DNA from 4 places in the Streptomyces sp. NPDC058145 genome. Region 1 is predicted to be linked to each of the others. Evidence: riboswitches for the same ligand, from Rfam matches in the RefSeq annotation. Region 1 holds a riboswitch; each other region holds the start of a gene.
The links. Region 1 has a riboswitch for cyclic di-AMP ahead of ACFVVO_RS14390 (transglycosylase family protein). Riboswitches for the same ligand answer to the same signal wherever they lie in the genome.
Positions count from the first base shown of each region.

Region 2: linked by a shared signal. The riboswitch ahead of ACFVVO_RS06350 (M23 family metallopeptidase) and the one ahead of ACFVVO_RS14390 (transglycosylase family protein) in region 1 are both predicted to bind cyclic di-AMP.
Region 3: linked by a shared signal. The riboswitch ahead of ACFVVO_RS00695 (transglycosylase SLT domain-containing protein) and the one ahead of ACFVVO_RS14390 (transglycosylase family protein) in region 1 are both predicted to bind cyclic di-AMP.
Region 4: linked by a shared signal. The riboswitch ahead of ACFVVO_RS09345 (C40 family peptidase) and the one ahead of ACFVVO_RS14390 (transglycosylase family protein) in region 1 are both predicted to bind cyclic di-AMP.

Region 1 is NZ_JBHVUH010000005.1:424,285-429,649, reverse strand. Features, by position in the region: gene ACFVVO_RS14405 (DUF501 domain-containing protein) at 1-406, opposite strand, end outside; gene ACFVVO_RS14400 (septum formation initiator family protein) at 489-965, opposite strand; gene eno (phosphopyruvate hydratase) at 1,088-2,395, opposite strand; gene ACFVVO_RS14390 (transglycosylase family protein) at 2,758-3,450, opposite strand; cyclic di-AMP (ydaO/yuaA leader) riboswitch at 3,455-3,627, opposite strand; gene ACFVVO_RS14385 (transglycosylase family protein) at 3,804-4,835, opposite strand; gene ACFVVO_RS14380 (cytochrome P450) at 4,984-5,365, opposite strand, start outside.
Region 2 is NZ_JBHVUH010000002.1:551,022-556,386, reverse strand. Features, by position in the region: gene ACFVVO_RS06365 (DNA topoisomerase (ATP-hydrolyzing) subunit A) at 1-2, opposite strand, end outside; gene ACFVVO_RS06360 (M16 family metallopeptidase) at 285-1,679, shown strand; gene ACFVVO_RS06355 (M16 family metallopeptidase) at 1,676-3,064, shown strand; cyclic di-AMP (ydaO/yuaA leader) riboswitch at 3,310-3,473, shown strand; gene ACFVVO_RS06350 (M23 family metallopeptidase) at 3,486-4,241, shown strand; gene ACFVVO_RS06345 (GntR family transcriptional regulator) at 4,442-5,137, shown strand.
Region 3 is NZ_JBHVUH010000001.1:141,960-147,324, forward strand. Features, by position in the region: gene ACFVVO_RS00680 (ATP-grasp domain-containing protein) at 1-770, shown strand, start outside; gene ACFVVO_RS00685 (FAD-dependent oxidoreductase) at 815-2,017, shown strand; gene ACFVVO_RS00690 (HAD family hydrolase) at 2,103-2,915, shown strand; gene ACFVVO_RS00695 (transglycosylase SLT domain-containing protein) at 2,951-3,430, opposite strand; cyclic di-AMP (ydaO/yuaA leader) riboswitch at 3,436-3,620, opposite strand; gene ACFVVO_RS00700 (polyprenyl synthetase family protein) at 4,155-5,165, shown strand.
Region 4 is NZ_JBHVUH010000003.1:533,557-538,921, reverse strand. Features, by position in the region: gene bioB (biotin synthase BioB) at 1-31, opposite strand, end outside; gene ACFVVO_RS09365 (8-amino-7-oxononanoate synthase) at 179-1,306, shown strand; gene ACFVVO_RS09360 (DUF397 domain-containing protein) at 1,402-1,626, opposite strand; gene ACFVVO_RS09355 (helix-turn-helix domain-containing protein) at 1,636-2,496, opposite strand; gene ACFVVO_RS09350 (ATP-binding protein) at 2,708-3,166, shown strand; gene ACFVVO_RS09345 (C40 family peptidase) at 3,349-3,822, opposite strand; cyclic di-AMP (ydaO/yuaA leader) riboswitch at 3,826-4,050, opposite strand; gene ACFVVO_RS09340 (hypothetical protein) at 4,392-4,700, opposite strand; gene ACFVVO_RS09335 (ATP-dependent Clp protease proteolytic subunit) at 4,708-5,346, opposite strand.

The DNA.
Region 1 (5,365 bases):
GCACGTGCAGGCACTTCACCCGGTCCGGCATGCCGCCGGCGCTCGGAAAGCCCGCCAGCACCTCGATCTCGTCCCGGCGCCGGATGTAGTCCTCGTGGGCGGCCCGGTAGGCCGCGGCCAGCTCCGGGTCGGTACCCAGCCGTTCGGTCATCTCCTTCATGACGCCGCCCGCCTCCAGCGTGCCGATCGCCGAGTTGGCGCGCGGGCACGTCAGGTAGTACGTCGTCGGGAAGGGCGTGCCGTCGGGCAGCCGGGGCGCCGTCTCCACGACGTCCGGCCGGCCGCAGGGGCAGCGGTGCGCGATGGCCCGCAGGCCCCGCGGCGGGCGGCCCAGCTGCTGCTTGAAGGCCTCGACGTCCGCGTCGGTGGGCTCGGTGCGCGGAGTGGGCGGCGGAGGCGTTTCCATGACTGCTTTCCGGGTGGCTTTCTGTCGGTGGCCGGCTCGCGGGCCGGTTACTGGTGGCGGCCGGTGGCCGGCCGGGGGCGGGTCACTGGTCGGAGGCGTCGGCCTTGTCGACCCCGTCCCAGACGTTCGCGTACCAGGGCCGGCGGGCGGCCCCGAGATCGGCGCGGGACTGCTTGGCCCCGCCCGGGTCGACGACGACGTAGCCGGTCTCCCCGGGCATCACATAGTGCAGCCGGCGCCGGATCTGCTGCTCGGCGTAGGCGTCGTCCTGCCAGCGCGCCTTGACGTCACGCAGCTGTTCGACGCGCTGCCGGGCCTGCTCCCGCTCCCGCTGGAGGTCCGAGATCTCGGCGCGCTGGGAGACGTACTGCCTCATCGGGTAGGCGAGGGCGACGATCAGCGAGCACAGCACCAGTGCCAGCAGGGCCGCGCGGCCGGTGAGCCGGGAGCGGCGGGCCTGCCGTTTGGTCTGGGAGCGGTAGACCTTGGCCGCGGTCTGCTCGCCGAGTGCGCGCAGCCTGGTGGCGGTGGAGAAACGGTCCCGGTCCCTGACGGCCATCTGGCTCTCCGCCTCCCCTTCCACGTGCGTACGTCCCCGCACACGGTACGGGACCGGGTACGGGGACGTACGTACGACTGGCTGATATCCGGGCCGTCCCGTTCGGATCGGCCCGGTGGAGGTCAGCCCTTGGAGACGTCGGTGTGGCCGCGGAAGCGCGGGAACGCGCTGCGGCCGGCGTACACCGCGGCGTCGTCGAGGATCTCCTCGATGCGCAGCAACTGGTTGTACTTGGCGACGCGCTCGGAGCGGGCCGGGGCGCCGGTCTTGATCTGGCCGCAGTTGGTGGCGACGGCCAGGTCGGCGATGGTGACGTCCTCGGTCTCACCGGAGCGGTGGGACATCATGCACTTGAAGCCGTTGCGCTGGGCCAGCTCGACGGCGTCCAGGGTCTCGGTGAGCGAGCCGATCTGGTTGACCTTGACCAGCAGGGCGTTGGCGGCGCCCTCGTCGATGCCGCGGGCGAGGCGCTCGGGGTTGGTGACGAACAGGTCGTCGCCGACGAGCTGGACCTTGTCGCCGAGCTTGTCGGTGATGATCTTCCAGCCGGCCCAGTCGTCCTCGAACAGCGGGTCCTCGATGGAGACGAGCGGGTAGGCCGCGACGAGCTCCTCGTAGTACTCCGTCATCTCGGCGGCGGAGCGCTCCTTGCCCTCGAAGAGGTACTTGCCGTCCTTGTAGAACTCGGAGGCGGCGACGTCGAGCGCGAGGGCGATCTGCTCGCCGGGCGCGTAGCCGGCTTCCTTGACGGCCTCGAGGATGAGGTCGAGGGCCTCGCGGTTGGAGCCGAGGTTCGGGGCGAAACCGCCCTCGTCACCGAGGCCGGTGGACAGGCCCTTGCTCTTCAGGACCTTCTTCAGCGTGTGGTAGACCTCGGTGCCCCAGCGCAGGGCCTCGGAGAAGGACTCCGCGCCGATCGGGGCGATCATGAACTCCTGGATGTCCACGTTGGAGTCGGCGTGCGAGCCGCCGTTCAGGATGTTCATCATCGGCACCGGCAGCAGGTGCGCGTTCGGGCCGCCCAGGTAGCGGAACAGCGGCAGGTCACTGGCCTCGGAGGCGGCGTGCGCGACGGCGAGGGAGACGCCGAGGATGGCGTTGGCGCCGAGCGAGCCCTTGTTGTCCGTGGCGTCCAGGTCGAACATGGCCTGGTCGATCAGGCGCTGCTCGGTGGCGTCGTAGCCGACCAGCTCCGGGCCGATCTGCTCGATGACGGCGAGGACGGCCTTCTCGACGCCCTTGCCCTGGTAGCGGTTGGGGTCGCCGTCACGGAGCTCGATGGCCTCGAAGGCACCGGTGGAGGCACCGGACGGAACGGCGGCACGACCCGTGCTGCCGTCGTCGAGGCCGACCTCGACCTCGACCGTGGGGTTGCCTCGGGAGTCCAGGATTTCCCGGGCTACGACGACGTCGATGGACGGCACGAGCATCTCCTTCTTGGATGTGACGCTGGAAGTGCGGGGCGGGGTGCCTTACGGCCCTGCCCTGCGACTAGAGCCTAACCGTCCAAGGGGCGTCGGCCACCGACCGACCGTCCCGTGGACAGGGAGACCGTACCCATTGTTCCTGCCCGGAACAAAGGGGTTCGGGCGAGGTCCCGCGAACAATTCGGGTGAGGTCCCGCGAACAAGAAGGGGAAGGGCCGGGAAAAACACAGCCCCGCCCCGGTGCGTACGGGGGAACACGCACCGGGGCGGGGAGCCCGTGGGGGACGGGGCGAATGGCCCTCACGAGGCCTTCAGCTTGGGGGACGGCCTTGTGAGGGCACTGTGGTTCCGGTCGGAGCCAGGTGTCACTTCAGGTGCAGCTGCTGGCCCGGGTAGATGAGGTCGGCGTCCTCGACGATGTCCTTGTTCAGCTTGAAGAGCTGCTGCCAGCCGCCCTCGACCTTGTGCTTGTCGGCGATGGTGCCGAGGGTGTCGCCCTTGACCACCTTGTACTCGCCGTCGCCCTTCTTGACCTTCTTGCCGGTCGGGGTGGTGACGGTCTTCTTCGCACTCGCGGCCGGGCGCTCGCTGGAGCGGGAGGCGGCCTGCGGGTCGGTGGAGCGGGTGGCGGTGCTGCCCGAGGAGGTGCTCTTGGAAGAGCTGCTCGGGGCGGAGCCGCTGTAGGGGGTGCTCGACAGGCCCTTGCCGCACACCGGCCAGGCGCCCTTGCCCTGGGCCGCGAGGACCTTCTCGGCGACGGCTATCTGCTGGGCCTTGGAGGCCTGGTTGGCCTGCCCGGCGTACTGCGTGCCGCCGTAGGCGGCCCAGGTGGAGGCGGAGAACTGCAGACCGCCGTAGTAGCCGTTGCCGGTGTTGATGGACCAGTTGCCACCGGACTCGCACTGGGCGACCGCGTCCCACTCGGAGGTGGTGGCGGCGGAGGCGTTGCCGGCCGCCATCAGCGGGGCGGCGACGGCGGCGCCGGTGACACCGGCGAGCGCGATGGCACGGGTGGCCTTGGACGGACGGCGGTGCTTGCCCTTGCTGGAAAACAGCATGGATGGATCCCCTCACCGACGCCTGCGAGGTGAGCTGTCGGGTTCGGGCCGGTTGAGTTGCCCGGTCGCAGGCCCGCTTTCACGGGCCGCGGCTCCACCCCTAGCCGGTTCCAGCGCGACCGCTGGTTCCGGCACTTACCTTGGGTCCCCCGCTCCTGCCTACGGCGCTTTACGCGACGACTGTTCCCGGGCGGCCGCTGGCAGGATTCGGCGTTGCGACAGCCGGGGCTCGTGGTGACGAGCGGTCACGACCGTAGACACGCGATCGAGGGAATTTCAAAGACGATCAGGGCTTCTGAGACTCATCCCACACTTTCACCGAAACGGACATCAGTAGCCAATACGGGCGTCAACTACCGCTGCTTTTGGCCCGTTTCGCTACCGACTTCCAGGGTCTGACCGGCGACGACCTGGTTCGGGTCGGAGCCGATGGCCTTCTCGTTCAGGGCGTACAGCTCATGCCATCCGCCGTCCACGTCAAGGGAGTCGGCGATGGAGGCGAGGGTGTCGCCCTCGCGGACGGTGTAGGTGTCCGTCCCGCGGGAGGCATGCTTGCCCGACGAGGTGGCATTCTGACCGTTTGTCACGCTTTCGTCCGCGTTACCGCCGCGGTGACGTCCGCCACTGCCGAGCGCTCCCGTGTCGACGAGGCTCCAAGAACCGCCGGTCTGCCACGAATTGTCCGAGTCCTCCACAACGGGATCCGTGGCCGGGGACTCGCTCCCCTGTGACTCCTCGGCGCGCGGCGATGCGGATTTGTCGGACTTGGGGGTGTCTGCGCTCTTGTCCGATCCCTTGGAACCGGCCTCCTTGCCCACGTCCGAGGACGACTTGCCGGTCGCGTCCGAGGAGGAGTCGGACGAAGAGGAGGAATCCGGCAGGCCGGACGAGTCGGAATCACCGGCGGAACCGGACGAGTCCGTGGAGCCGGAGGAGTCGCCGGACTCGCCGTGGTCCGAGTCGGACTTCCCGGAGCCTCCGACGCCCGTGTCGACGTCCAGGGACCCGGAGTCGGCGGTCAGACCGGAGAGCAGGGCACAGGTGGTCCAGGGCGTGGTGCCCTTGTCGGCGAGGATCTTCTCGGCGACGGCGATCTGCTGCGAACGGCTGGCCTGGTCGGCGGTGGCGGCGTACTTGGTGCCGCCGTAGGCGCCCCAGTCGTCCTGGGAGATCTGCAGCCCGCCGTAGTACCCGTTGCCCGTGTCGGCGCTCCAGGAGCCGCCGCTCTCGCACTCGGCGACCTTGTCCCAGGTGGTGCCGTCGGCCGCGTTGGCGCTCGCGGCACCGAGGAGCGGGATGGCGATGGCGGAGCCGGTCACTCCGGCCGCGACGAGAAGAGCCGGAGCCTGACGGGGGCGACGGTGACGACCGTTCCCGGAGAGCATGCGGAAGCCTTTCGTGCGACAGCGGGACCAGCGCGGTGCCCAATGCTCGGGCCGCGCTGATGGGTGAAGGTATAGGCATACGATCACTTGTCACAAGTTCATGCCGCACAGATCACGTGAAGATCACAGAGTTGAACGCCCGTCATGTTTACGGTTGTACGGCCTTTTCCGCGGCCGGGGTGAACTCCACGGGCAGGGTGCGCAGCCCGCGCATGATGAGCCCGCCGCGCCAGCGCAGGTCCGCCGGATCGGCCGCGAGCCGCAGGTCGGGGAGGCGGGTGAGGAGCGTGGCGAGCGCGGTCCGGCCCTCCAGGCGGGCGAGCGGGGCACCGAGGCAGTAGTGGATGCCGTGGCCGTAGCCGAGGTGCTGGTTGTCGCCGCGGGCGAGATCGAGGACGTCCGGGTCGGCGAACCGCTCCGGGTCCCGGTCGGCGGCCGCGAGGACGACGAGCACCGGGTCGCCGGCCGCGACGTCCTGCCCGCCGAGGGTGAGCGGCTGGGTGGCGAACCGCCAGGTGGCCAGCTCGACC
Region 2 (5,365 bases), on a different contig from region 1:
ATCGCTGCCGGCTCCTCCAGATTTCTGTTCGCTCGGGGTTGACGGATCTGACGCGGACCATTGTGGACCGCGGCACTGACAACCCGGGCCGCGACCCGGTCCCCCGCGGTCCGGCCCGGTGCCGGGAAGCCCTCCCACGGCACGCGGGACGCAGGCTACGCGATCCGCTGTGGGCGTACGTCCGGCGGGAACTTCGCCGAGGCTCCGCCCGCTTGCATACAGTGGCAGGACCGGCAGGAAAACCGCGGTTTCCATCAACCGCCTCCGCTCGCGAAGGGACGTACATGCCCATGGGTCACACGACCACAGCCGAGGCAGGCTCCGGGGGCCTGACAGCGACCGAGCACCGCCTGGCCAACGGTCTGCGCGTGGTGCTCTCCGAGGACCACCTGACCCCGGTGGCGGCGGTCTGCTTGTGGTACGACGTCGGCTCCCGCCACGAAGTCAAGGGACGTACCGGCCTTGCTCACCTTTTCGAGCACCTGATGTTCCAGGGCTCCGGGCAGGTCACGGGCAACGGCCACTTCGAGCTGGTGCAGGGCGCCGGCGGCTCGCTGAACGGCACCACCAGCTTCGAGCGCACCAACTACTTCGAGACCATGCCCGCCCACCAGCTGGAGCTCGCCCTCTGGCTCGAGGCCGACCGCATGGGCTCACTGCTGGCCGCCCTGGACGAGGAGTCCATGGAGAACCAGCGGGACGTCGTCAAGAACGAGCGCCGCCAGCGCTACGACAACGTTCCCTACGGCACCGCCTTCGAGAAGCTGACCGCCCTGGTCTACCCGGAGGGCCACCCCTACCACCACACGCCGATCGGCTCGATGGCCGACCTGGACGCGGCCACCCTGGAGGACGCACGCCAGTTCTTCCGGACGTACTACGCGCCCAACAACGCGGTGCTGTCCGTGGTCGGCGACATCGACCCGAAGCAGACCCTCGCCTGGATCGAGAAGTACTTCGGCTCGATCCCCGGCCACGACGGCAAGCCCGCGCCCCGCGACGGCTCGCTGCCGGAGGTCATCGGCGGCCAGCTGCGCGAGGTCGTCGAGGAGGAGGTTCCGGCGCGCGCCCTGATGGCCGCCTACCGGCTCCCGCACGACGGCACGCGCGACGCGGACGCGGCGGACCTGGCCCTGACCGTCCTCGGCGGCGGCGAGTCCTCCCGCCTGTACAACCGGCTGGTGCGCCGCGACCGTACGGCCGTCGCGGCCGGCTTCGGTCTGCTGCGGCTGGCCGGCGCGCCCTCGCTCGGCTGGCTGGACGTGAAGACCTCCGGTGACGTCGAGGTGCCGGTGATCGAGGCCGCGATCGACGAGGAGCTGACCCGGTTCGCCGAGGAGGGCCCCACGCCCGAGGAGATGGAGCGCGCCCAGGCCCAGTTGGAGCGCGAGTGGCTGGACCGGCTCGGCACGGTCGCCGGCCGCGCCGACGAACTGTGCCGGTTCGCCGTCCTGTTCGGCGACCCGCAGCTCGCCCTGACGGCCGTCGAGCGCGTTCTGGAGGTGACCCCCGAGCGGGTCCAGGAGGTGGCCAAGGCCCGCCTGCGCCCGGACAACCGCGCGGTCCTCGTGTACGAGCCCAAGTCCCCGGAGACCGTCCAGGACGCCGACGTCCCGGAGGACCCGGAGGCCGAGGCGACCGTGGAGGGTCGACACGACAACGAGGAGACGGCCAAGTGAGCGAGCTCGCCCCGATGGACTTCCACCCCCAGCCGCAGCCGGGCGAGGCCAGGCCCTGGGCGTTCCCGGCCCCCGAGCGCGGCACGCTGGACAACGGCCTGACCGTGCTGCGCTGCCACCGCCCCGGCCAGCAGGTCGTCGCCGTGGAGGTGCTGCTCGACGCGCCCCTGGACGCCGAGCCGTCCGGCCTGGACGGCGTCGCCACGATCATGGCGCGGTCCTTCTCCGAGGGCACCGACAAGCACTCGGCCGAGGAGTACGCCGCCGAGCTGGAGCGGGCCGGCGCCACGCTCGACGCGCACGCCGACCACCCCGGCGTCCGGCTCAGCCTCGAGGTGCCGGCCTCCCGCCTGGCCAAGGGCCTCGGCCTGCTCGCCGACGCCCTGCGCGCCCCCGCCTTCGCGGAGAGCGAGACCGAGCGGCTGGTGCGCAACCGGCTGGACGAGATCCCGCACGAGCTGGCCAACCCCTCCCGCCGCGCCGCCAAGGAGCTCTCCAAGGAGCTGTTCCCGGCCACCGTGCGCATGTCGCGTCCGCGTCAGGGCACCGAGGAGACGGTCGAGAAGATCGACGCGGCCGCGGTCCGCGCCTTCTACGACCGCCATGTGCGTCCCGCCACGGCGACCGCGGTCGTGGTCGGCGACCTCACCGGCACCGACCTGGACGCCCTGCTCGCCGACACCCTGGGCGCCTGGTCCGGCACCCCCGCCGAGCCGCGCCCGGTGCCGCCGGTGACCGCCGACGACACCGGCCGTGTCGTCATCGTCGACCGGCCCGGCGCCGTCCAGACGCAGCTGCTCATCGGCCGGATCGGCCCCGACCGGCACGACCGCGTGTGGCCCGCCCAGGTGCTCGGCACCTACTGCCTCGGCGGCACGCTCACCTCCCGCCTGGACCGCGTCCTGCGCGAGGAGAAGGGCTACACCTACGGCGTGCGCGCCTTCGGGCAGGTCCTGCGGTCCGCCCCGGACGGCACCGGCGCCGCGATGCTCGCCATCAGCGGTTCCGTGGACACCCCGAACACCGGCCCGGCGCTCGACGACCTGTACAAGGTGCTGCGCACCCTCGCGGCCGAGGGCCTGACGGACGCCGAGCGGGACGTCGCCGTGCAGAACCTGGTCGGGGTGGCGCCGCTGAAGTACGAGACCGCGGCGGCCGTCGCGAGCACCCTGGCCGACCAGGTCGAGCAGCACCTGCCCGACGACTTCCAGGCGACGCTGTATCAGCAGCTCGCGGCCACCGGCACCGTGGAGGCCACCGCGGCGGTCGTCAGCGCCTTCCCGGTGAACGGCCTGGTGACCGTCCTCGTCGGTGACGCCGCGCAGATCAAGGAGCCCGTGGAGGCGCTCGGCATCGGCGAAGTCACCGTCGTCGCCGCCGAGTAACGGCCGGACGGCGTCACGCGCGCGTGGGGACCTCGCGGCCGACGGGCCGTCAGGTCCCCGTCGCGTGCGCGGTCCTTCCTGAAACGGGTGAGCCGCCCTTGTTCAGATGTCCGAATTGAGGCGGAGGTTGCCTGTCTGCCCTGTGGGATGCGCTACAAAAGCCCGGATCCGTTTGGGCGGCGAAGACCGGGCCGCTTAGCTTCTTCCGGGCTGTCCGTCAGGCAGTGCGCCGCGCCCGCGGCACCGGACAGCCATCGCCGAGTCCCCGTACGGCGCGAGCCAGGGGAGCCGGGGACCCATCGCAGTCCCTGGGGTGAATCGGACGCCCGCGCGCGAGCGAGGGGGTCCGTAGGAGACCTTCCTGCTCCGAACCCGTCAGCTAACCCGGTAGGCGAGAGGGAAGGAAAGGACCAGCCACTTCATGGCGTTCATGTGCGCCTCCGGGAAGCACCGCAAGCCCGGCCGCGTCAAGCGCACCACCGCCCAGGCGGCGGGTGTCGCAGCCCTCACCACCACCGGTGTCATCGGCACCCTCGCGGCCTCCCCGGCGCTCGCCGCCGAGAAGCCCGTCGAGCAGACCGGCCTCACGCCGGTGATCAGTGTGAGCGACGAGGTCGCCGAGCAGATCGACGAGCAGGCCGCCGCCCAGACCCAGGCCGCCGAGCGCAAGGCGGCCGAGGAGGCCGCTGCCAAGGCGGCCGCCGCCGAGGCGAAGAAGGAACGCGAGGCCGCGGCGCGCGCCGCCCGCGAGGCCGAGCGCAGGCGTCTGAACGCCTTCGTCGCCCCGATCGTGCACTCGTACGTCTCCACGGCCTACCAGGCCAGCAGCTCCCTGTGGTCGTCCGGCTCGCACACGGGCATCGACTTCCACGCCGCCAGCGGCACCTCCGTGCACGCGGTCGGCGCCGGCACCGTCGTCTCCACCGGCTGGGGCGGGGCGTACGGCAACGAGATCGTGATCCGGATGGCCGACGGCATGTACACCCAGTACGGCCACCTGTCGTCCATCGGCGTCACGGTGGGCCAGAAGGTCGTTCCGGGCCAGCAGATCGGCCTGTCCGGCGCGACCGGCAACGTCACCGGCCCGCACCTCCACTTCGAGGCCCGGACGACCCCCGAGTACGGCTCGGACGTCGACCCCATCGCCTACCTCCGCAAGCACGGCGTGCACGTCTGACATCTCCCGCACGGACACCCGAAAGCCCCGGCTCACCCAGCCGGGGCTTTCGCCGTTTCCAGCGATGGCCGCCGGACCGGTTGGCCAAAAAATATGCATGGATTCCGGGCCGCCGTCGGAAATTCCGCTCCTTTGGAATAGAGTCACGGATCAACACGTCCATCGTCGGCGTTTCACGGGGATTAAGGCGGAGGTCGGTCATGCGTATTCCGGCGCACTCGGTGTGCACGGCGATCCGGGACGACATCGTCGCAGGTGTCCATGGGCGCGGCGGCCGGCTCACCGAGGAAGTCCTGGCCCGCCGCTACGGCGTCTCGCGCGTCCCCGTTCGTGAGGCCCTGCGCACCCTGGAGGCGGAGGGCTTCGTGGTGACCCGGCGGCACGCGGGCGCGTGCGTGGCCGAGCCGACCGAGCAGGAGGCCGCCGACCTGCTGGAGATGCGCATGCTCCTGGAGCCGCTCGGCGCCTCCCGGGCCGCCCAGCGGCGCACCGAGGCCCACCTGAAGGTGCTGCGCGGCCTGGTCAGGCTGGGGCAGGAGCGGGCCAGACGGGGCAACAGCGAGGATCTGCGCGCGCTGGGGGGCTGGTTCCACGAGACGCTCGCCCAGGCCTCGGGCAGTCCCTCGCTGACGTCGATGCTGACCCAACTCCGGCACAAGATCGCCTGGATGTACGCGGTGGCGGCCCCGTCGAGCCCGGTGGACTCCTGGGCCGAGCACGGCGCGATCGTGGACGCGGTGGCGCGCGGCGACGGCGAACGCGCGCGTGCGCTCACGGCGCTGCACACCGAGCGGGCGACGGTCGCGCACCGATGGCGCTTTTCCGGCGGCGAGGGCCGCCCGGACCGCGTGAGGACTTCGCAACATGCTGTAAACATGTCGAGCCCGCGGCATTAACACGGGCACCGTATACAAAGAGGAGGGAATTCGATGGCGGGTATTTCCGCTGCCCGGATTTCCCGCGTTCCTCAATTGCCGGTGAAATGGCGGAGCCGTGGCGCCCGGGCCCGGGGGGGCCGGGCCCCCCGGGTAACGGGCCATATGGGGCGCGGGGAAACCCGGCCGCGGCAAAAAAACCCCACACAGGGCCGCCACGGGGTGTTAGGTGGCCGGGGTTTATGCGCG
Region 3 (5,365 bases), on a different contig from region 1:
CCCGCTTCCCGGTGGTGGCCAAGAACCGGGAGGCGTTCGTACGGCGCAGACGGCCCGCCGTCAACGGCACCACGAGGATCGCCGGCCGCGAGGCACTGCTCGCCCTCGCCCGCGACTGGGGCGAGCGGCCCGGCGTGATCCTCCAGGAGTACCTGCCGCGCGAGGAGGCGGAGGACTGGATCGTGCACGCCTGCTTCGACGCCGACTCCGTCCCGCTCGTCCTGTTCACCGGCGTCAAGGTCCGCTCCTGGCCGCCGCACGCCGGCATGACGGCGAACGCGTACGTCGTCGACAACCAGGAACTCGCCGACCTCGCCGCCCGTTTCATCAAGGAGATCGGCTTCAGCGGCGTCATCGACCTCGACCTGCGCTTCGACCGGCGCGACGGACAGTACAAACTCCTCGACTTCAACCCGCGTATGGGCGCCCAGTTCCGGCTCTTCGAGAGCGATTCGGGTGTCGACGTCGTACGCGCCATGCACCTGAACCTGACCGGCCGCCCCGTCCCGGACGGGGAACAGCGCGCCGGCCGCCGCTACATCGTGGAGAACATCGACCTGCCCGCCCTGCTCGCCTACCGCCGCAGCGGCTACACGACGCCGCACGCGCCGGCCAGGGCGAGCGAGACCGAGCTGGCCTGGTTCGCGGGTGACGACCCGCTGCCGTTCCTCACGATGCTCGCCCGCTTCGTGCGCCCGGGCGCGAAGCACCTCCATCAGCTGTGGCGGACCAGCCGCCGCGGCGCCGGTACCCCGCACACCACGAGGTAGGCAAGGCCACGAAGGTGGCGCACCGCGTCCTGGGGAGGGACTTCGTGATTCGACCGGTTGCAGTCATCGGGGCCGGGCCGTTCGGCCTGTCCACCGCCGCCCATCTGCGGGCGCGCGGCATCCCCGTCCGCGTCTTCGGCGACCCCATGGTGAGCTGGCGCGAGCACATGCCCGAGGGCATGCTCCTCAAGTCGACCCCGGTCGCCTCCAGCCTCGACTGTCCGCAACCCGGCCACACCCTCGCCGACTACTGCGACGCGGCCGGCGTGCGCCGGCTGGTCACCGACGAGGACATCATCCCGGTGGAGACCTTCGTCGCCTACGGCGAGTGGTTCCAGCAGCGGCTCGTCCCCGGCCTGGAGCGGGTCCGGGTGGTCTCCGTGGACCGCGGCGAGCACGGCGCCTTTGAACTCAAACTGGACTCGGGGGAGTCGTTCACCGCCCGCGCCGTCGTGGTGGCCACCGGCCTGTCCGGGCTGGCCCACCTCCCGCCGGAGCTGGCCGGCGCGGCCGGCGACGGGCCCGCGCCCACCTCCCCGGTCTCCCACAGCTCCCAGCACCACGACCTCGGCCGCTTCGCCGGGCAGGAGCTGATCGTCATCGGCGCCGGCCAGTCCGCCCTGGAGACCGCGGCCCTCGCGGCCGAAGCCGGCGCGCGGGTGCGCGTCGTCTCGCGCGGCCGCGGCCGGGTCGCGTTCGGTGCCCCGCCCTGGCGCCAGCCGAGGCTGCGCCCCGAGTCGCCGTTCGGCCGTGCCTGGTCGCTGTGGGCGCTCAGCCACTACGCCCAGCCGTACCGTTTCCTGCCCGCCCGGACCCGTCATCTCCTGGTCCGCAAGGTCCTCGGTCCGCTCGGCGCCTGGTGGCTGCGCGACCGCTTCGAGGGCAAGGTCCAGGTCCATGAGGTCGACCGGGTGCTGGGTGCAGAGGCCCCGGACGGCAGCCCGGTGCTCACCGTCCGCACCCACGACGGCCGCACCGAGCGGCTGGCCGCCGATCACGTCGTCGCGGCCACCGGCTACCGCGTGGACATCGCCGCGATGGACTTCCTCGGGCACGGACTGCGCACCAGCCTGGCGGTGAGCCGGGGCGCCCCGAGGCTCGGTGCCGGCCACGTCTCCTCCGCCCCCGGCCTGTACTTCACCGGTCTCCCGGCGGCGTCCTCCTACGGACCGGTGATGCGCTTCGTGTGCGGTACGGAGTTCGCCTCACCACGCCTGGTGAAGCACCTGGCCGCGGCCCACGGCTGAGACCCGGCTGACGTTCCTGGCCGGGACCCCAAGTACGCGAAGAACCGGGTGAGTCGGCGGGGCGTGCGGTCCGTATTCTCTGATCATGGCCGCACCTCCCGCATACGCACTGATCGCCACCGACCTGGACGGGACGCTGCTGCGCGGCGACGACACCGTCTCCGACCGGTCGCTCGCCGCGCTGGACCGGGTGGCGCGGGCCGGTGCCCGGCACCTGGTGGTGACAGGCCGACCGGCCCCCCGCGTGCGGCCGCTCCTGGCCGCCCTCGGCTGCACGGGGCTCGCGGTGTGCGGGCAGGGAGCGCAGGTCTACGACGCCGGCACCGGCCGTCTGCTGTGGTCGGTGCGGCTGGACCGGGAACTGGCGGAGACCGCGCTCGGCAAGATCGAGGCCGAGGCGGGGCAGGTCTTCGCGGCCGTCGACCAGGACGGCGTGGACGGGCTCACGCTGATCGAACCCGGGTATCTGATGCCCCACCCGACCCTGCCCGCGGTGCGGGTCGGCCGGCGCGACGACCTGTGGCGCGAGCCCATCAGCAAGGTGCTGCTGCGCCATCACGCGCTGTCGGACGACGAGTTGGCGGCGACCGCGCGCGCGGCGGTGGGCTCGCTGGCCACGGTCACCATGTCGGGGCCGGGCACGGTGGAACTCCAGCCGTGCGGGGTCACCAAGGCGACCGGGCTTGCGCTGGCCGCCGATCGTCTGGGGATCGCCGCCGAACAGGCCCTGGCCTTCGGCGACATGCCCAATGACATCCCCATGTTCGACTGGGCGGGCCGCGGTGTCGCCATGGCCAACGCCCACCCCGAACTCAAGGCGGTCGCGGACGAGGTCACGACGTCGAACGAGGACGACGGCGTCGCCGTCGTCCTCGAAGGACTGTTCCCGGCCTGCTGACCGGGAACTCGGTGGTGCTCCGCCGCGAATGCCGGTCAGTAGGCGCCGAAGACGTTGTCGATCGACCCGTAGCGAGCGGCCGCGTAGTTGCAGGCGGCGGTGATGTTCGCGACCGGGTCGTAGGGGTCGAACGCCGTTCCGGCCACGTGGTAGGTGTTGAAGGTCGGGTCGATCACCTGGAGCAGGCCCTTGGACGGGATGCCCTTGGCGGCGTTGGAGTCCCACAGGTTGATGGCGCGCGGGTTGCCCGAGGACTCACGGATGATGTTGCGGTGGATGCCGTTGTAGGTGCCCGGGATGTGCTTCTCCGCCATGATCGCGAGGGACTCGCGGATCCAGCCGTCGAGGTTGTTCGGGTACCCGGCGAGGGTGGTGCCGGTCGAGCCGGCGGAGTCGGCCGCGGAGGCGTTGGTCGCGCCGACGACCGGAAGGGCGAGCACGGCGGCGCCGGTACCGAGCACGGCGAGCTTGCGGACGAGGCGGCTGGTGCGGACGCGGCGGGGCTGAGCGGGCATGGCTGAGTTCCTCTCCGTCGCCTGCGAGGTGAGCTGTCGGGTTCGGGCGGGGAGGTGCCCGGCCGTGCCGCCCCCGAGGCGGCACGACTTAACCCCTTGCCGTTCCGGTGACGACACGTGTCGTCCGGTCCGGCGAACTTACCTGGGTCCCCCGCTCCTGCCGTACGAATGAGTTCGTCGATGGGTGAGGTCGGGCGGCGGCAGGATTCGGCGTTCCGCTCGACTGGCCGGGAACGTATGCGACAGCACATGTCCGGAACAAGTGTCGGATTCACGTAAAGGCCGAGTTGACCTTGTTCTGTTCCGTTTTGGGCGCTTGATCCTTTGCGACTGCCAACGCTCAACTGGCCGACGGGGCAAGGAGAAGCGGGTGGTGGCCGGGGCTGAGGGCCCGATCGGGGCGCGTGACCCAATTCACGAAATAGCAAACCATTCCAAATCAGACATGGGGGATTTGGTGGCGGCGGTGAATCGAGGGCGGAGTGCCCCGCGGGATGACGCGTGGCCGATTTGCTGCGTGTCATAAAAGGCGCATTAAGGCGCTTAATGTCCGTATTATCGGGTGGTCGGCGGTGTGCCGACCGTGGTCCGATGCCGTCCGTGCCGGACCGGTGGGCGCCCTCGGTGATCGAAACAGGACCGGATACGCTGACTTGAGTGAGGGCAGCGACCTATCGACAAACCGTGTAATCGCCAGCAGACACCAGCAGACAGGAGACCCCTCGTGACCGTCGTCGGGCCGTTCGGGCTGAGCGTGCGGGACCAGGCTCTGGAAGCCGATGTCCAGGCCGGATTGACGGCTGTCGAGGAAGGCTTGCTCGAGGCCACCAAGAGCGAGGTCCCGTTCATCACGGAGGCCGCGCAGCACCTCGTACGGGCCGGTGGGAAGCGGTTCCGGCCGCTCCTCGTGATGCTCGCGGCACAGTTCGGGGACCCGTACGCGCCCGGCATCGTGCCGTCGGCCGTGGTCGTGGAGCTGACCCACCTGGCCACGCTGTACCACGACGACGTCATGGACGAGGCGTCCGTGCGGCGCGGGGTGGACAGCGCCAACACGCGCTGGGGCAACTCCGTCGCGGTCCTCACCGGCGACTTCCTCTTCGCCCGCGCCTCCCAGATCCTCGCCGACCTCGGCCCCGAGGCGGTCCGGGTCCAGGCCCTCGCGTTCGAGCGGCTGGTCACCGGGCAGATCCTGGAGACCGCGGGCCCCTCGGACGGCCGTGACCCGGTCGAGCACTACCTGGACGTACTGGGCGGCAAGACCGGCTCCCTGGTGGCGGTGTCCTGCCGGTTCGGCGCGATGATGTCCGGCGCCGACGAGACGGTCGTCGACGTGCTCACCCAGTACGGCGAGCGGCTCGGGGTCGCCTTCCAGCTCGCGGACGACGTCCTGGACATCGCCTCCGACTCGCACGAGTCCGGCAAGACCCCGGGGACCGACCTGCGCGAGGGCATCCCGACGCTGCCCGTGCTCCGGCTGCGCGAGCGCGCGGCCCGCCTGGGGCTGCCCGAGGACATCGCCCTGTGCGAGCTGCTCGACTCCGACCTCGGCGACGACGCCCGGCTCGAGGAGGCGCTGACCGCGCTCCGCGCGCACCCCGCGCTGGAGCAGGCCCGCCGCGACACCGTCCGCTACGCCGAGGAGGCGCGCGCCGCGCTGGCCCCGCTGCCGGAGTGCGACTCCAAGGCGGCGCTGCTCGAACTGTGCGACGCGGTGGTGCACCGGGCCGGCTGAGCCCACCCTCCGCCGACCGAGGGCGGTGTCTCCCGCACGACCCCTACGGGTCGGGGGAGGCACCGCCCTCGGGTGTCATACCCCAGGCGTACACGGAGTTGGTGCCACGGTCTGACGCCTCCTCACGGCCGATTTGGTCATATGGAAACCACGGAAATCACCACTCCTCACCGATTCGGGTGAGAATGGCGGCTCAGGTG
Region 4 (5,365 bases), on a different contig from region 1:
CCTTGTCCACCAGCGTGTTCAGCAGGTCCATGAGGCACGATCCTGTCCTACGGGACCGCCTCGGGCCAAGGAGAGTTTGCACAACGGAGACGGTTCACCGTGTGGGTATTGCCACACCCTGGGTGGGCGGCCGTACGGCTAGTGTCTGTCCGCTACCTACAAAAGCCCCGGAGGAGCCATGGCGTTCGGCTGGATCGACGAGCAGGCCGAGGCGCGCCGTCGCGCCGGACTTGTCCGGACCCTGCGCCCGCGCCCGGCCGACTCGCCGCTGCTGGACCTGGCGAGCAACGACTACCTGGGTCTCGCCCACCATCCCGAGGTCGTCGAGGGGGCGGCCGGGGCCGCCCGGACCTGGGGCGGCGGATCCACCGGTTCCCGGCTGGTCACCGGCACCACCGAGCTGCACACCGAGCTGGAGCGGGAACTGGCGGACTTCTGCGGCTTCGAGGCGGCCCTGGTCTTCTCCTCCGGCTACGCCGCCAACCTGGCCGCGGTCACCGCGCTGGGCCCGCACGGGTCCCTGATCGTGTCCGACGCGGGCAACCACGCCTCGCTCATCGACGGCTGCCGGCTCGCCCGGGGCACCACCCAGGTGGTCGGGCACGCCGACCCGGAGGCCGCGGGCAAGGTGCTCGGCACGCACCCGGGACCGGCGATCGTCGTCTCCGACACGGTGTTCTCCGTCGACGGCGACGCGGCACCGCTGGCCGCCCTGGCCGAGGCGTGCCGTGAGCACGGCGCGGGCCTGGTCGTGGACGACGCGCACGGGCTCGGGGTACTGGGCGACGGCGGCCGGGGCGCCCCGTACGCCGCCGGGCTCGCGGGCGCCGGCGACGTGGTCGTCACCGCCACGCTGTCGAAGTCGCTGGGCAGCCAGGGCGGTGTGGTGCTCGGACCGGCCCGGGTCATCGCCCATCTGGTCAACGCGGCCCGCACGTTCATCTTCGACACGGGTCTCGCCCCCGCGGCCGCGGGCGCCGCGCTCGCGGCGCTCCGGCTGCTGCGGCGCGAGCCGTCGCGGGCGGAGCGGGCCCGCACGGTCGCCGCCGAACTGCACGCACGTCTGACCGCCGCGGGTCTGGAGGCGGTACGACCGGACGCCGCGGTGGTCTCCGTGCGGGCTCCGTCCCCGGAGCAGGCCGTGCGCTGGGCGGCCGACTGCCGTACGGCAGGCCTGGCCGTGGGCTGTTTCCGTCCTCCTTCCGTGCCCGACGGCATCTCGCGGCTGCGGCTGACCGCCCGCGCGGACCTCTCCGGGGCCGAGATCGAACGCGCTGTACGTGTGATTCGCGAGGCGCGACCATGAGTCGGCGTGACACGGCCGCACATCTGGCGAAAGTGATCGGATCTGATCAGTAGGGGTCGGTCCGCTGGTCGGTGGTCAGGTCGGGTTCGACCCGATCACCGGAGCGTGGCCACGAAGCCCGCCCAGCTCCCGGGGGAGAAGAGCAGCGCGGGTCCGGCGGGGGCCTTGGAGTCGCGCACGGCGAGCAGTCCGGCCCACGGGCCGGAGCGCGGCCGGGCCGTCTCCACGCAGTTGTTCGCTCCGGTGCTGTAGCTGCTGCGCAGCCACCGCACGTCGTGCAGATCGGTACTGGCTGGGACGTTCCGAGGCAGTGCTGTCATGGTGCCTCCTTACGCGCCGTCACCTATCCCGGCGATGTAGTCCAACGATTCCTCGGGTGAAAGGGCGTGGAACTGAAGGGTGTCGAAGGCCTCGGAGTAGGCCATGAGGTCTTCTTTCCGTTCCAGGTAGAGGCTACTCGTCAACTGGTCAAGAACAACTACGTCCAGATCAGAAGTGCTCGGAAATGAGAAGATAACGAAAGGCCCGGTGAGGCCGATATGCGCCCCCGCCGCGAACGGCAGTACCTGGAGCCGCACTTGGGGCAGCCGCGCGGCCTCCACCAGCCGTTCCAGCTGCCGCGCCATCACCTCGGGACCGCCGACCTCGCGCCGGAGCACCGCCTCGTCCAGTACCGCGGTCAGCTCCAGCGGCGGCTCGGACCGGAGCACGTCCTGCCTCGCCAGTCGCACCTCCACCAGGGTGTCCAGCCGCTCCTCGTCCACTCCCTCCACCGCCGCCCGGGTCACCGCGCGAGCGTATTCGGGCGTCTGCAGAAGGCCGGGAACCACCGTGGTCTCCAGGGTGCGCATCCCGCTCGCCTGCGACTCCAGACTGATGAAGTCGCGGTAGGTGGGCGGCAGGACGCCCCGGTAGGCGTGCCACCAGCGGTTGCGGCCGCCCGCGTCCTGCGAGCCCGTCAACATCAGCAGCATGTCCCGCAGTTGCCGGTCCCGCACCTCGTACGCGTCGAGGAGTAACCGCACGTCGGCCGGCTTCACCCCGCTGGCGCCGGTCTCGATGCGGCTCACCTTCGACTGGTGCCAGCCCACCAGAAGGGCCGCCTCGCCACTGGTGAGCCCGGCCCCGGTGCGCAGCGCGCGCAGTTCGGCGCCCAGCTTGCGGCGCCGCACCGCGGGACCGTTCTGCATGGGAACTCCTTACTCCTTCCAGGCCGCCCGGATACGGTCTCGCGTCGCAGAGTTCACCGCTTCGGGCGACAGATATATGCATATCTCGGTGGATCGCTCCCCTGACCGCCTCGGTGATGGCAGTCTGGCGAAGAAGCACCAGTCCGGGACCGTACTCGAACCATCCGCTCCTCGTCGGACTGCGGTCCCGTGGGAAAGGGACGACGTCGCCATGGCAGACCACCTGGAAGCATCCGTCACTCTGCCGAGCGATCCCGCATCGGTCTCCGCGGCCCGTTCCTACGTGGTGGGCACCCTCGCGGAGTGGGGCCTGCCGTCGGACACCGACATGGCCGACACCGTGCGGCTCATCGTCTCCGAACTCGCCACCAACGCCGTGCAGCACACCTTCGGTCAGTCACCCACCTTCACGGTCGACATCGCGCTGGACCGTGACGAACACCTGCGCATCGGCGTCACGGACAGTCATCCGCGCTTTCCGAAGAGACTGCCCGCCGCCGTCCAGCAGGACAACGGGCGCGGCATGGTCATCATCCGCTGGCTCACCGCCGAGTGCGGCGGCAGACTCCGCGTCCGCCCCACCCGCGAGGGCGGCAAGACGGTGTGGATCGAACTGCCGTGGACCCTCCAGGGGGAGCACCTCACGACGGCGGGGCAGCAGGAACCCTAGAGGAGGACCCTGGAAGCCGGAGAACCAGAGCCCGGTACGCCGGCGGCCCTGCGGCCCGCCACGGAGCCGGACACGGCCGCGCCGCCCCGGGGCCGCCCGCGTGCTTCAGGCGGGCACCGGGACGGCGCCGACGGTCAGGGGGAGCGGCCCCGCTGCTGGAGCCGCTCCGGGGCTGGGCGGGGTCAGCTGACCCGGCCGTACCAGACGCTCCGGGTCCAGATCTTCTCGAGCCGCACCACGGCCCCGGTCTTCGGGGCGTGCCAGATCTTGCCCTTCCCGGCGTAGATGCCGACGTGGTAGACGCTGGATCCATAATGGAAGAAGACGAGGTCGCCGGCCCTGCGGTGGCCGGCGGAGATATGGCGGGTCTTGTTGTACTGCTGGGCCGCCGTACGCGGCAGCTTCTTGCCCGCCTTCTTGAACGAGTAGAGCGTCAGACCCGAGCAGTCGAACCGGCGCGGACCGGTTGCCCCGTACTGGTAAGGGGAGCCCTTCTTGGAGGCGGCGATGTGCAGGGCCTTCGTCGCCAGAGTGGCGGCCGAGGCCTCGCCGGCCAGGCCGGGCACGGCGATGGAGCCGCCCACCGCGGCGAGCGTAAGAGCCGAGGCCGTACCGGCCCTGGCCATCATCGACGGGACACGATTCAGCGCAGTCATGCGCAACCCTTCGTCAGCCGCCTGTGAAGGATGACCTGTCGGATTCGGGCTGGCGAAGTGGCCCGGCCGCGTTGCTGCGGCTTCACCCCAAGGGCTGCTCGGCACGACCGTCCGTCTGTGACGAACGTCCGTCCCGGCGACCCGTCTTGCCTGGGTCCTCCACTCCTGCCGATCCACTCCTGTCGACCGGTCACCCGGGGCGGCGGCAGGACTCGGCGTCCGCCCGGATCGCCCCGCCGCGGTGGCGGGGGCTTGTCGTCAGACAGGGATCTTCACTCACAGCTGTCCGAAAATCCCAACGGAACCGGGGATTTGTGGCGTTACTCACCACTCACCCGTTCGGGTGGACAGTGCTCTGTTCGAGTAGCCGTCAACTTGCCTGCGTAGCCCCGGACCTGGGGCGGAGTACCTCGGCGCACGTCCCGGTTCCGCCGATCGCGCAAGTCGGGGAGTCAGAAAAAAGGCCCGGAGATACGCCGGCCGGGGGTACGTCGTTCGGGCCGTTTCAACTCCGCGCCGGACGGATCGTCGACGACGAGGTCCATCCGGCGCGGGAACCGGTGTCCGGTTCAGCCCACGCAGTCGGGCGGGAGCACGACGCGCGCGGTGCGGCGCTCACCGTCGAGCACCCGCAGAGCCCGTGCCAGCGTGTCCCCGTGCAGCTCCGTCTCGCCCCGCCGGTGCATCAGGGCGAGCGCGTCGCGGAGCTCGGCCGCCTTGCGCACCAGGGCCTGCGCCGCGCGCAGCCCGCCGTAGGTGTCTCCCGGACGCGCCGGGTTGATCCGGCCGAGCAGGTCGGCCGCCTCCAGGTAATGGTCGATCAGCTCGCCCTCGGCCCTGGTCAGCGCGGGCAGCGGCGGAAGCTCCGGTGGCAGCATCGGCGGGTCACTCCGCCGGCTCGGCGCCGGGGCCGGTCTTGCGGCTCGGGACCACGCCGTCCACCAGGCCGTACGCCAGCGCGCCCGGCGCGTCCAGCACCAGGTCCCGTTCCAGGTCCTCGCCGACCTGCTCCGGCGTACGCCCGGTGTGCCGGACCAGCATCCCCTCCATCAGCGCCCGCGTCCGGGTCAGCTCCCCGGCCTGGATGAGGAGGTCGCTCGGCTGTCCCCGGGTTGGTTCGGGCAGCGCGGGCTGCTTGAGCACCACACGCGCCCCCGGCAGGATGAAGCGTTTGCCCGGGGTGCCGGCCGCGAGCAGGGCCGCGGCGGCGGAGGCGGCCTGGCCCAGGCAGTAGGTCTCCACGTGGCAGCGGACGTAGCGCATCGTGTCGTAGACGGCCGTCATGGCGCTGAACGAGCCCCCCGGGCAGTTGAGGTACAGCGTGATGTCCCGGTCCGGTGCGGCGTGTTCGAGGTACATGAACTGGGTGATCACATCGGTCGCCGCGGTGTCGTCCAGAGGTGTGCCGAGGAAGACGACCCGGTTCTCGAACAGCTTCGAGTAGGGATCGAGCGTGCGGTGCCGGCCCGTGCTCGTGCGCTCGGTGAACTCGGGCAGGACGTGGCGGGCGAACGGTCGAGCCATGGGCGTACCCCTCCTCGCG